DNA from 3 places in the Enterobacter cloacae complex sp. 394F7 genome. Region 3 is predicted to be linked to each of the others. Evidence: predicted binding sites of a transcription regulator. Region 3 holds the regulator's gene; each other region holds the start of a gene.
The links. Region 3 encodes Fur, which represses iron uptake genes when iron is present. Its sites were predicted from a motif close to ATAATAATGAGAACNACTATCAA; they were not measured.
Positions count from the first base shown of each region.

Region 1: a site for Fur is predicted at 2,337-2,359, ahead of sufA (Fe-S cluster assembly scaffold SufA). Genes of this name have one in related genera too.
Region 2: a site for Fur is predicted at 1,365-1,387, ahead of AC2FAK_RS09055 (Nramp family divalent metal transporter). Genes of this name have one in related genera too.

Region 1 covers NZ_JBXWCS010000004.1:129,055-133,352, reverse strand. The annotation lists gene sufC (Fe-S cluster assembly ATPase SufC) at 1-420, opposite strand, end outside; gene sufB (Fe-S cluster assembly protein SufB) at 430-1,920, opposite strand; gene sufA (Fe-S cluster assembly scaffold SufA) at 1,929-2,297, opposite strand; gene AC2FAK_RS07565 (MerR family transcriptional regulator) at 2,610-3,338, opposite strand; gene AC2FAK_RS07560 (diguanylate phosphodiesterase) at 3,529-4,298, opposite strand, start outside.
Region 2 covers NZ_JBXWCS010000005.1:21,760-26,057, reverse strand. The annotation lists gene AC2FAK_RS09060 (DUF2502 domain-containing protein) at 1-53, shown strand, start outside; gene AC2FAK_RS09055 (Nramp family divalent metal transporter) at 87-1,325, opposite strand; gene AC2FAK_RS09050 (NupC/NupG family nucleoside CNT transporter) at 1,675-2,862, shown strand; gene AC2FAK_RS09045 (EAL domain-containing protein) at 2,907-4,298, opposite strand, start outside.
Region 3 covers NZ_JBXWCS010000009.1:113,357-117,654, forward strand. The annotation lists gene chiP (chitoporin ChiP) at 13-1,410, shown strand; gene chiQ (ChiQ/YbfN family lipoprotein) at 1,455-1,784, shown strand; gene fur (ferric iron uptake transcriptional regulator) at 1,891-2,337, opposite strand; gene fldA (flavodoxin FldA) at 2,628-3,158, opposite strand; gene ybfE (LexA regulated protein) at 3,314-3,601, opposite strand; gene ybfF (esterase) at 3,730-4,298, opposite strand, start outside.

The DNA of each region.
Region 1 (4,298 bases), on a different contig from region 3:
GCGGGTCAGCAGATCTTCCGGCATTTTCAGCAGCTTGATCTTCTCTTCCATCAGGTCCTGAAAATCAAAACGATCCAGCGCCTCCAGGCCACGGTATTTGCGTACCGCGTTGAGCGCCGTTTGCAGGAAGAACTGATTACTGACGCCCGGAATTTCGACCGGATACTGGAAAGCCATAAAAATGCCCTCCCCCGCGCGCTCTTCCGGCGACATCTCCAGCAAATCTTTACCGTTAAACTCCACCGAGCCGTTGGTCACTTCGTAATCTTCGCGTCCCGCCAGCGTCGCTGAAAGCGTACTTTTCCCGGAGCCATTCGGCCCCATAATGGCGTGGACTTCACCCGGCTTGACGTCAAAATTGAGGCCACGCAGGATGGCTTTGTCTTCCACGCTAACCTGTAAATCTTTAATACTTAACATGTGCTTTCCTTAACCGACGCTGTGTTCAAGACTAATGGCGAGGAGTTTCTGGGCTTCAACGGCAAATTCCAGCGGCAGTTCAGAGAACACGTCCTTACAGAAGCCGTTGACAATCATCGAGATGGCATCTTCTTCACTGATCCCGCGCTGCAGGCAGTAGAAAAGCTGATCTTCCCCGATACGCGACGTTGTCGCCTCATGCTCAAGCTGGGCGCTGTTGTTGCGACACTCCACGTACGGGAAGGTATGCGCGCCGCAGTCTGCGCCAATCAGCATGGAGTCACACTGGGTAAAGTTTCGCGCGTTGGTGGCCGTAGGCATGATTTTCACCAGCCCGCGATAGCTGTTCTGGCTGTGTCCGGCGGAGATACCTTTTGAGATGATGGTCGATTTGGTGTTTTTACCAATGTGGATCATCTTGGTGCCGGTATCCGCCTGCTGATGACCGCTGGTCAGCGCAACGGAATAAAACTCGCCGATGGAGTTATCCCCGCGCAAAATACAGCTCGGGTACTTCCAGGTAATGGCCGAGCCGGTTTCAGACTGGGTCCAGGACATCTTGCTGTTTTCGCCTTCGCACAGCGCACGCTTGGTGACGAAGTTGAGGATACCGCCGGTATTACCATCGCCCGGGAACCAGTTCTGCACCGTGGAGTATTTCACTTCGGCGTCTTTATGGATGATGACTTCAACCACCGCGGCGTGGAGCTGGTAGCTGTCGCGCACCGGCGCGGAACACCCTTCGATGTAGCTGACGTAGCTGCCTTCGTCCGCCACCAGAATGGTGCGCTCGAACTGGCCGGTCTTTTCCGCGTTGATGCGGAAATAGGTCGACAGCTCCATTGGACAACGTACCCCTTTCGGCACGTAGATGAAGGTGCCGTCTGAGGCGACCGCTGCGTTGAGCGCCGCGAAGAAGTTGTCGTTAGACGGCACCACGGTGCCAATGTACTTTTTCACCAGTTCCGGGTGATCGTGGATCGCTTCGCCGAAAGAGCAGAAAATGATCCCCTGTTCCGCCAGCTTCTCACGGTAGGTGGTTGCCACCGAGACAGAGTCAAAAATGGCGTCCACCGCCACCTCTTTCCCCTCGCGAACCGGCACGCCAAGCTGGTTAAACGCCTCTTCCACCTCTTTACTCAGGAAGCTATTATCCGCCCCGGTTTGCTGTACCGCGCCGGGCTGCGAGGCGCAGGTGTCGTCACAGCTGCCGCAGGAAGGTGCAGAGTAGTAGCTGTAATCCTGATAATTCAGCTTATCGTAGTGGGCTTTCAGCCAGTGCGGCTCTTCCATCTCCAGCCAGGCCCGGTAAGCGCTCAGGCGGAATTCGAGCATCCACTCCGGCTCGTTACGTTTGGCTGAAATTGCGCGCACGACATCTTCGTTGATGCCCTTCGCCAGTTCATCAGTTTGCAGCTGGGTGAAGAACCCCTCTTTATAGTTGAGGTGTCCGCCGCTCCAGGTATTTACTTCACTCGTTGCTTCAGTATTACGAGACATAGTACCGCCTATACCCCAAAGCTTTCGCCGCAGCCACATTCGTTCTGGGCTTTCGGGTTATGAAATTTGAATAACTGGTTTAAACCTTCACGCACGTAGTCCACTTCGGTGCCGTCGATAAACGGCATCGCCTGAAGCGCGACATACAGTTTTGCGCCATCCGTTTCAAACACCAGATCATCTTTTTCGGGTTCGGTAACGGTGTCGAGCACATAACCAAACCCCGCGCAGCCGGTCTGCTTGACCCCTAAACGCACGCCGAGGATCTCTGGCTTTTTCGCCACCAGCTCATGAATATGTGCCGCCGCCGCTGGCGTGAGCGTTAAACCGCGCCAGGCGAAATCGGCAGGGTTAAAGGTTTCTGAATGCAGTTCCATAGGTCCACCTCATCTGATAAGCCATCAGGGCATAACACCATGTTAGTGATAACGATTATCACTTCAACCCTCTGACAGCAGGGGCATTAGGCTTAATCGCCCTTTTTGCCTGGTTTTATTAAGCATAGACCCTGTGAGAGGATGCTGGCGGGATGGATTTAATTGTTCAATGCATTGATTAATAATGCATTTCTCTGCATTGTTCGTCTGATTAAAAGGAAAAGCAAAATATGCATCGGAAATGCCTATTTTTGAGATAGCTTTTGCGCAGGACAGGACAGAAAGAAAAAAGGCCCTCAAGGCCTCTGATGATTAATGATGAAAGGCGACGGAAAAACCCTGTTCACGCCAGTGATCGAGCTGTTCCTGCTGACGGGGCGTGGGCGATTTTCCCGTCCATACAAAGAGTTTCTGCCCGGGGAAGAGTTCGGGACGCGGTGAATCAATCGGCTCTGCCAGCACGTCGATATGCCAGCCCTTATTGGCTAAGCGCGCGGCTTCAAGCCACAGATGAGTGCGGTCGTCGCACTCCCAACCGATGAGCAACGCATCTTTACCGGCTTTTTTACGCGATTCTGCCAGGCTTGCCACGGCGAATTCGATCAGCACACCATCAAACAGGCTCGCCATGTGGCGCACCGTATTTTGATCCTGATTCATGCGCTGCCTTACGGGGGTAATAATGTTGTCGATCAGCGCATCCATGGCGTGATCGCGGCGAAACTCGCCAATTTTTGCGCGCAGTTTTGCCGGGCTGGCATAGCGCAAAACGGTCATCATCTCTTCCTGGAAAGCGGCCCAGTTACCCTGGGTCATCACTTCCTTGTTTTCCAGCAAGGCTTTTACTTTCCCCACCGAAACGCCTGATTTCATCAGACGTTTGATCTCTTCAATGCGCAGGATATCCTCGTCGTCGAACTGACGATGACCCCCTTCACTGCGCTGCGGCTTCAACAAACCATAACGGCGCTGCCAGGCACGCAGCGTAACGGGGTTGATACCGCATCGTTCGGCGACTTCGCCGATACTGTAATAGGCCATTAACTCCCTCACGCTCAATACTTCCATACCCAACCACAGCAACCTTATCAGATTGTACAAGCTATTTGTATAACTAAGACCTCAGTTTGAAACAGGTGAATGGTGAGGACACCATCCACGCCGTTAACTCTATTGTTGTCTAAATTCCGCCTTACGTACAGTTAACTCTGCCAAAGGTTGTACAGCTTTATCACAATCCAGACTTTTTCTCGGGCCACGAAATTGCCGGAATGCCGCCATGTCGGGGGCTGGCAAACAGATGCCCCTGGAACTGGGAAATTCCCGCAGATTCCAGCCACATCCACTCCTCAGCCTTCTCTACGCCAACGGCGCAGAACTGAATTTCCAGCGAGGAACAGCACTTGATAATCGCCTGAATGATGGCCTGACGCGGACCACTTTTATGCACATCCAGCACCAGATCGCGATTAATCTTAATTCTGTCCGGCTGGAACTGGGCCAGCAACTGCAGCCCGGCAAAACCGGCCCCGAAGTGATCGATCGTCACGCTGATACCGGCACTTTTTAACTGCCGGACCGAATGGGTAAACTCATCGAAGCGCGAGATGGCTTCACTTTCGGTGAATTCCACCACAATTTGCTCCGGCACAAAGCCGTTCGCGTCGATAGCGGTGAGCAGGAAATCGACGGCATGCGGGACATTGACCAGCGTCATGGGCAACAGGTTAATCGACAGCGTCTGATTCTGTAGCCCCAGCGCACTGGCCATGGAGAGCGCAACCTGTTTGCTGTGCAAATCTGCTGCGTAGACCTCTTCGCGCGGAAGAGCCGCAAAATAGGCCCGTGGCGAGTCGCCGGATGGCGTGCGCAGCAGTGCTTCCCAGGAGACCACCTCCTGCATAAAGGGATCCACAATCGGCTGAAATGCAAAGCTGCAGTCCGCCCCTTTTGCTACCACCGGCGGTTGTGCGGATAACGGCGTCTCCTCAGGGATAAAAT
Region 2 (4,298 bases), on a different contig from region 3:
ATCGCGGCGGTAAAGGTCGCGGTGGACATGGTCACGGCTACGGTCGTCACTAATCTAAAAAAGGAGCCTCCCGGCTCCTTTTTCTTTTATAACCCCAATGCCGTGCCTATCAGTAACCACAGGTTCAGCGCCACTACCACAACCACGATGACCCATCCGGTCCGTTTCACCAGCGTGGTGTTAACCAGTTCGCCCATCAGATGTTTGTTGCTGGTAAAGATCAGCAGCGGCACCAGCGCAAGTGCGATTCCGAAGCTCAGCAGCACCTGGCTCATGACCAGAATGCGTGTTGGATCCAGCCCCATCAGGATCACCACAAATGACGGCAACATTGTGACGGTGCGACGTACCCACAGCGGTATATGGAAGCGGACGAACCCCTGCATGACCACCTGCCCGGCCAGTGTTCCTACCACCGTAGAGGAGAGACCTGCCGCCACCAGGCTTAAGCCAAATATGGTCGCAGCCGCATGGCTCAGTAACGGCTCCAGCGTCAGATAGGCCTGATCGAGATCGGCAATGCCGGTGTGACCGTTAAAGTGGAACGCTGCGGCAGCGGTAGCCATCATCGCCAGATTCACAAAACCGGCAATCGTCATGGCGATAGCCACATCCCATTTGGTTGCCGAATAGCGTTCTTTGCGCGTCCCCCCGTGCAGGTGCTGGGTTAGCGAGGAGTGAAGGTAAATCACATGTGGCATGATGGTCGCCCCCAGCACCCCGGCAGCGAGGAACACCGCTTCAGAGGTTGGCAGGCTTGGGATAACCATCCCTTTACCGAGCTGCGCCAGGTTTGGCTGCGAGAAAATCAGTTCGACAATATAGGCCGCAGCGACAAACAGCAGCAGGCCGCCGATGACTTTTTCCAGCGGTTTTTGCCCCCGACGCTGCAGCATCAGAATAAGGAAGGTGGCAATGCCGGTAAGCACCGCCCCCTGCAGCAGTGATACGCCGAGGATCAGCTTGAAACCAATTGCCGCACCAATGAATTCGGCAAGATCGGTTGCCATCGCAATGATTTCCGCCTGGATCCAGTACAACCATACCGCCGGGCGCGGGTAATGATCGCGGATCTGTTCCGCCAGGTTTTTACCGGTGGCAATACCCAGTTTCGCGGAAAGCATCTGAATCAGCATAGCCATCAGGTTAGCCCAGACCACCACCCACAGAAGCTTATAGCCAAAGCTGGCCCCAGCCTGAATATTGGTCGCAAAATTGCCTGGATCGATATAGCCAATGGCAGCGATGAACGCAGGTCCCATTAATGCGAACCGCAACTTGCGCGCTGCTCTGCCACTGCTACCCTCTACGCGACTGTTTGTCATTTCTGCCTCTGAAATATAGCCTTTGCTATGTTTAATGCTATCAAAATGAGAATGATTATCAAGATCATTTGTAACGGTTGCAGTGATTTCTCTGATAGCTTTGAACGATAGACAGGCGGGTAAGCGGGGGCGCTCTAACAGAAACCGAAATCGCGCGCTCTTTTGTGAAGACTAGCACACAAACTTAACTTTTCACTCATTTACCTAACATAACAAAAATGTATTGTGGATCACTATTTTTGAGACTCGTCACAGGATGTAACTATAGTGTGTCCTTGATCTCGTTTTCTTTTCGGTTGTTACATAGAATGTGCACGAAAATTAAACCTGCCTCATATTTGGAGCAAATATGGACCGCGTCCTTCACTTTGTCCTGGCACTCGTTGTCGTTACTGCGCTTGCGTTGCTGGTCAGCCATGACCGTAAAAAAATCCGCATTCGCTTTGTTGTTCAGCTTCTCGTTATTGAAGTTTTGCTCGCGTGGTTCTTCCTGAACTCCAACGTGGGGCTTGGCTTCGTAAAAGGCTTCTCCGAAATGTTCGAAAAACTGCTCGGATTCGCCAACGAAGGGACGAACTTTGTCTTCGGTAAAATGAACGACGAAGGGCTGGCGTTCTTCTTCCTGAAAGTACTTTGCCCAATCGTCTTCATCTCTGCGCTGATTGGTATTCTGCAACACATCCGTGTTCTGCCGATTGTGATCCGCGCCATTGGTACCGTACTGTCCAAAGTTAACGGTATGGGTAAGCTGGAATCATTCAACGCCGTCAGCTCCCTGATTCTGGGCCAGTCAGAGAATTTTATCGCGTATAAAGATATTCTCGGCAAGATGTCCCGTAACCGTATGTACACCATGGCCGCAACAGCAATGTCCACCGTTTCCATGTCTATCGTGGGCGCGTATATGACCATGCTGGAACCAAAATATGTGGTTGCTGCTCTGGTGCTGAATATGTTCAGTACCTTTATCGTGCTGTCACTGATCAACCCATACCGTGTTGAGGAAGGCGAAGAGAACCTGCAGATGGCAAATCTGCACGAAGGTCAGAGCTTCTTTGAAATGCTGGGTGAATATATTCTGGCGGGCTTTAAAGTGGCGATTATCGTTGCCGCGATGCTGATCGGCTTCATCGCCCTGATCTCTGCCCTGAACGCCCTGTTCGCCGCGGTTCTGGGCATCTCCTTCCAGGGCATCCTGGGCTACATCTTCTACCCTGTTGCCTGGGTGATGGGTGTCCCTGCTCACGAAGCGCTGCAGGTTGGCAGTATCATGGCGACCAAACTGGTTTCTAACGAATTCGTTGCAATGATGGATCTGCAGAAAATCGCCAGCACGCTCTCTCCACGTGCGGAAGGCATCCTGTCCGTGTTCCTGGTTTCCTTCGCGAACTTCTCGTCCATCGGTATCATCGCCGGTGCGATTAAAGGTCTGAACGAAGAACAGGGTAACGTTGTTTCTCGCTTCGGTCTGAAACTGGTTTACGGCTCAACGCTGGTGAGCGTACTGTCAGCGTCTATCGCAGCACTGGTACTGTAACCCGTCACGTTATATGAGAACCGGGAGCCTGGCTCCCGGTTTTTTTATGCCTGCAGTGCGTCAAGCGGCGTCGGTTTGCCTATCAGGTATCCCTGCAGGTAATCCACACCAAAGCGCAGCAGCATGTCGCGTTGCGCCGGCGTCTCCACATATTCTGCCACCACACTCAGTGATTTGGTTTTTGCCAGATTACAAATCGACTGCACAATCATCGCGTCCATGTCGTCGGTACAGATATCTTTAACAAAGCAGCCATCTATTTTAATGATATCCGCCTGAAGGCGTCTGAGTCGTTCGTAGTTGGCATAGCCGGTACCAAAATCATCAATCGCGATACGGAACCCACGATCCCGCAGCTGCTGAAGGTTTTTGATACTGCTGCCAGAGTTCGAGAAGGCCTGCTCTTCCGTGATCTCAAGGACAACGTCCTGCGGCGCGATACCATAGTGTTCGAACAACACGCTAATCTCGGTAGCCACCTCTTTTTGCATCAGCGTCAGAGGCATCAGATTGACAGAAAAGCGAGTGCCACCCTGCGACGCAGGATGATCGCGCAACCACAACAGCAGTTTTTCCAGCACGCACATATCAAACCGGTGGCTCAGGTTAAACTGGGCAATCAGCGGGATGAAGCGGTCAGGCGTGATAATCTCTCCCTCGCTTTCCATGCGCGCCAGTATTTCGTAATAACCGCTGCCATCCGCTTTCTGGATTGGCTGGGCATATAAATGAAACTGACCGGCATCCAGGGCATGTTTAATACGCGCTAACATCAGCACCCGTTCTGTGGTTTGCCCCGATGCGGCCTCCAGGCTATTGGTGAGCGCGAGTACGTTATGCGCTCCGCATGACTGCTCGGCCAGCCAGCTCAGTTGGCCCAGCGTATGGTGCAAGTTCTCGCCGTTTTCGACCATTCCCCAGGATGCGCCAAACTCGATATCCAGCCCCGTGTTGTTCCAGTAAATTTTTCGGCTATTTAATTGATCGACCATATGCTGCAGCCGTTCAGCGGTTTCAGGCCCCAGCAATACAATGACCAGCTCGCTGCCTGGCAACTGGAAGAGCTTCTCATCTTTCTGCAACAGCGGCTGCAGGGAGGTGGTTACCCTACGTTTGCAATGCACCCGCATGAGAATGCCGTAGTGGCGACTTAAAAATTCCAGGTTGTCCATCCGCAGGCAGCAGATTTTTGCATCCGGCTGAGCCTGAAGAAACTCTTCCAGCGCCCGAATATTCGGTAAACCAGTCAGCGGGTCGGTCAGCGCCCTGTCCTGCCAGTCCTGCTTCAACCAGTTGCTTCGCTGGTAGAGCCGCGACATGTAAAGCAGACAGATAGCGAAAGAGATCAGCACAGACAGGATAAAGGAGAGTGAATGCCCAGATTCGACGCCATTAAGGAAGTTGTAGTTATAGGTCAACAGCAGCAGAGCGGATGC
Region 3 (4,298 bases):
GAGGAATAATCTATGCGTACGTTCAGTGGCAAACGTAGTGCGCTGGCGCTGGCTATTGCCGGTGTGACAGCAATGTCAGGCCTGGTGGTGACGCCAGACGCTAAAGCAGCAGGCTTCATCGATGATTCAACCCTCACGGGCGGTATTTATTACTGGCAGCGTGAACGTGACCGTAAAGATGTCACGGAAGATAAATATAAAACGAACCTTTCTCACTCTACCTGGAACGCCAATCTGGATTTCCAGTCTGGTTACGCTGCCGATATGTTCGGTCTGGATATTGCCGCCTTCACGGCAATTGAAATGGCGGAAAATGGTGACAGCGGCCACCCGAACGAAATAGCCTTCTCCTCCAGTAATAAAGCGTATAAAGAAGACTGGTCCGGAGATAAAAGCGGTATCAGCCTGTATAAAGCTGCCGCGAAATTTAAATACGGCCCGGTATGGGCGCGCGGTGGTTATATTCAGCCAACCGGTCAAACCCTGTTAGCACCGCACTGGAGCTTTATGCCAGGTACCTATCAGGGGGCAGAAGCGGGCGCCAATTTTGATTACGGTGACGCAGGTGCGTTGAGCTTCTCGTATATGTGGACCAACGAGTATAAAGCGCCATGGCATATCGAAATGGACAAGTTCTACCAGAACGATAAAAAGACCAAAGTGGATTATCTTCACTCGCTGGGCGCGAAGTACGACTTTAAAAATGATTTAGTGCTTGAAGCGGCATTTGGTCAGGCGGAAGGTTATATCGATCAGTATTTTGCTAAGGCCAGTTATAAATTTGACATCGCGGGTAGCCCGCTGAGTACCAGCTACCAGTTCTACGGTACGCGAGATAAAGTCAGTGATGGTGGCGTGAATGATATTTATGACGGCACGGCGTGGTTGCAGGCGCTGACCTTCGGCTACAAAGTCGGTCAGGTAGATTTGCGTCTTGAAGGAACGTGGGTTAAAGCGGAAGGGCAGCAGGGCTACTTCCTGCAGCGTATGACCCCAACCTATGCATCTTCAAACGGTCGTCTGGATATCTGGTGGGATAACCGTTCCGACTTCAATGCCGATGGCGAAAAAGCAGTCTTCTTCGGCGCAATGTATGATCTGAAAAACTGGAACCTGCCAGGCTGGGCGGTGGGGGCATCTTACGCCTACGCATGGGATGCGAAGCCTGCTGATATGGCAACGCCAGACGCATACTACGATCCAAACTATCGTCTCAAAGAATCCGCTTACAGCCTGGATGCGATCTACACCCTGCAGGATGGTCGCGCCAAAGGTACTATGTTCAAACTGCACTTTACACAATACGACAACCACTCCGATATCCCGAGCTACGCCGGCGGTTACGGCAACATCTTCCAGGATGAACGCGACGTGAAATTCATGGTTATCGCACCGTTCACCATCTTCTGATGACTCGTCCGGCGGGGTAATTCCCGCCGGACCGGAGACTACATATGAAAAAGATTGTAATCGTCGCGTTGCTGGCATCGGGACTGGTGGCTTGTGCGCAGAATCAGGCCCCGAAAGAGGACTCCCGTCTGAAAGAAGCCTACAGCGCGTGTATCAATACGGCGGAAGGTTCGCCGGAGAAGATCGAAGCCTGTCAGAGCGTGCTGAATGTGCTGAAAAAAGAGAAAGCGCATGAACAGTTCGCAACCCAGGAGAATATTCGCGTAATGGATTACCAGGCCTGTATCCAGGCGCGTAAAACCGGTAACGATCAGGAAGTCGCGAAGCGTTGCGATCAGATCTGGAAAGAGATTCGCAGCAACAACAGCCTTTAACCCGCTGTTATCATGCCCGGTAGCGCTGCGCTGCCGGGCTTTTTTTTGCCAGACCGCAGGCAAAAAAAAAGCCAACCTTGCGGCTGGCTCAGAGTATGAAACGTGTTTATTTCGCGTCGTGCGCGTGATCGTCTTCGCGGCAATCGCCTTCAGCGCAGTGACCATACAGGTACAGGCTGTGGTTCGTCAGGCGGATACCGTGACGTGCGGCGATTTCACGCTGGCGAGATTCAATGGAATCATCGCTGAATTCAATGACCTTGCCGCAATCCAGGCAGATCAGGTGATCGTGGTGATGCTGTTGAGTCAGTTCGAATACAGATTTACCGCCTTCGAAATTATGACGGGTGACAATGCCCGCGTCATCAAACTGGTTCAGCACACGATAGACGGTTGCCAGCCCAATCTCTTCGCCCATGTCGATAAGACGCTTATAAAGGTCTTCCGCACTGACATGGTGATTGTCTGGACCCTGAAGCACTTCAAGGATTTTTAACCGAGGAAGCGTAACTTTCAGGCCAGCCTTCTTTAATGCGGTATTGTTGTCAGTCATGCGGAATCTGTCCTGTTGCTAAACGATTCACTTCTGTAGGAAGTGACAGAAATTGCACCCGGGATAATGCGTCTCATTATAGAACTGCCATGGCTAAATGAAAACTGCAAGTCTCAGGTAAAGTATGCTTATAAAAACGTGGTATCACCAACAAACTTGCATTGTGAAAGCCACGTTTTATCAGGGGGTCATTGTACAGGTCTGGGCGAAAAAGTTAAAAGATTGTAGCAATTAATTTAATCGGTTTGACCTGGTTTATGGGCGCAACCACCGTTGCGCCGCAAGAATCATCAGGCGTTAAGAATATCGTCCAGGTGCAGCTCTTCACGGATCTGCTTAACCCATTTTTCAACGCGCTCGGCGGTCAGTTCTGGCTGACGATCTTCGTCAATCGCCAGACCCACGAAGTGATCGTCGTCTGCCAGACCTTTAGACGCTTCGAAGTGGTAACCAGCGGTAGGCCAGTGACCTACAATAACGGCACCGTTTGGCTCAATAATGTCGCGGATGGTGCCCAGCGCATCACAGAAGTACTCTGCATAATCTTCCTGGTCGCCGCAGCCAAACAGGGCAACCAGCTTGCCGTTGAAATCCACCTCTTCCAGCGTTGGGAAGAAATCATCCCAGTCACACTGGGCTTCACCGTAATACCAGGTCGGAATACCCAGCAGCAGGATGTCATAGCCTTCGAGATCTTCTTTGCTGCTCTTGGCGATGTCGTGCACATCGGCAACGTCTTTACCGAGCTGTTTCTGAATGTTTTTTGCGATATTTTCGGTATTGCCGGTATCACTGCCGAAGAAAATGCCGATAATTGCCATGAGTAAAATAACCTCTTGATACTTAATGGTATGGTGGCGCAATTTGTCCACGGATAAAGGCAATAATAGCAGAACAGGCAACCCTGCGGAAACAGCTATCGCGCAGGACTGCACTCTGTGCTACATGAAAAGGGTAATAAAGGGATTTTTCGGACTTATGCCTTACTGCGCATGGTCTCGAGTTGGGTGAGTAACATCTCTTCGATCAGCTCGCTGCGGCTGATATTACGCGCGTCAGCCAGTTCGTTTAGCGCATCGACAGCGTCGGCGTTGAGCTTCAGTTCGACACGCTTAAGCCCACGATTTTTATCGCGTTTAAGCTGGTTGCGTTTATTAATACGCAGCTGTTCGTCGCGCGAAAGCGGATTCGTTTTTGGTCGTCCCGGTCGACGCTCATTCGCGAACAGATCTAGTGTCGTACGGTCCGTTTGTTCTTTGGCCATGATTCTGAGACTTCGGGGGAAACACGCCGCCCTGCTAATGCCTGGGCGATAAGCGCGCCATCATACATCACCAAAAACGGCACGCCAACGACTGGAAGCCCGCAGCCTTCCAGTCGCTCTCTTTTTAATCAATTTGCCGTATCAGTCAGATAGCGGCGAATGGCGCGTAAGACGGCATCTGGTTTTTCCGCATGAACCCAATGTCCGGCGCCAGCTATGACATGAGCGCGTGCCTGCGGGAATTGCGCCAGCAGGGTATCGCGACAGGCGTCGGTAACGTAGGGCGAATTGCCGCCACGAATGAAGAGGGTAGGGTGCGGCCATGCCGGAACGGTTTCCCAACCGACGATGTTATCGTACTGCTCCCACAGCACCGGCACGTTGAACCGCCACTGGCCGTCAACGAACGATTTCAGCAGAAACTGGATAACCCCTTCTTCATCCAGATGCTCACGCATAACGACGGCTGCCTGTTGGCGCGTCGAGACGCCAGCGTTGGTCACCGCGTTGATGGCGGCGAAAATCTCATCATGGCGACGGACGTGGTAATCCACCGGGGCGACATCTATGACCACCAGGCCACTTATTCTTTCTGGTGCCAGAGCCGTCAGGGCCATGACCGCTTTGCCGCCCATTGAATGCCCGATCAACGTCACTTTCTCGAGATTGTTGGCATCCAGCGTATCCAGCAGATCCT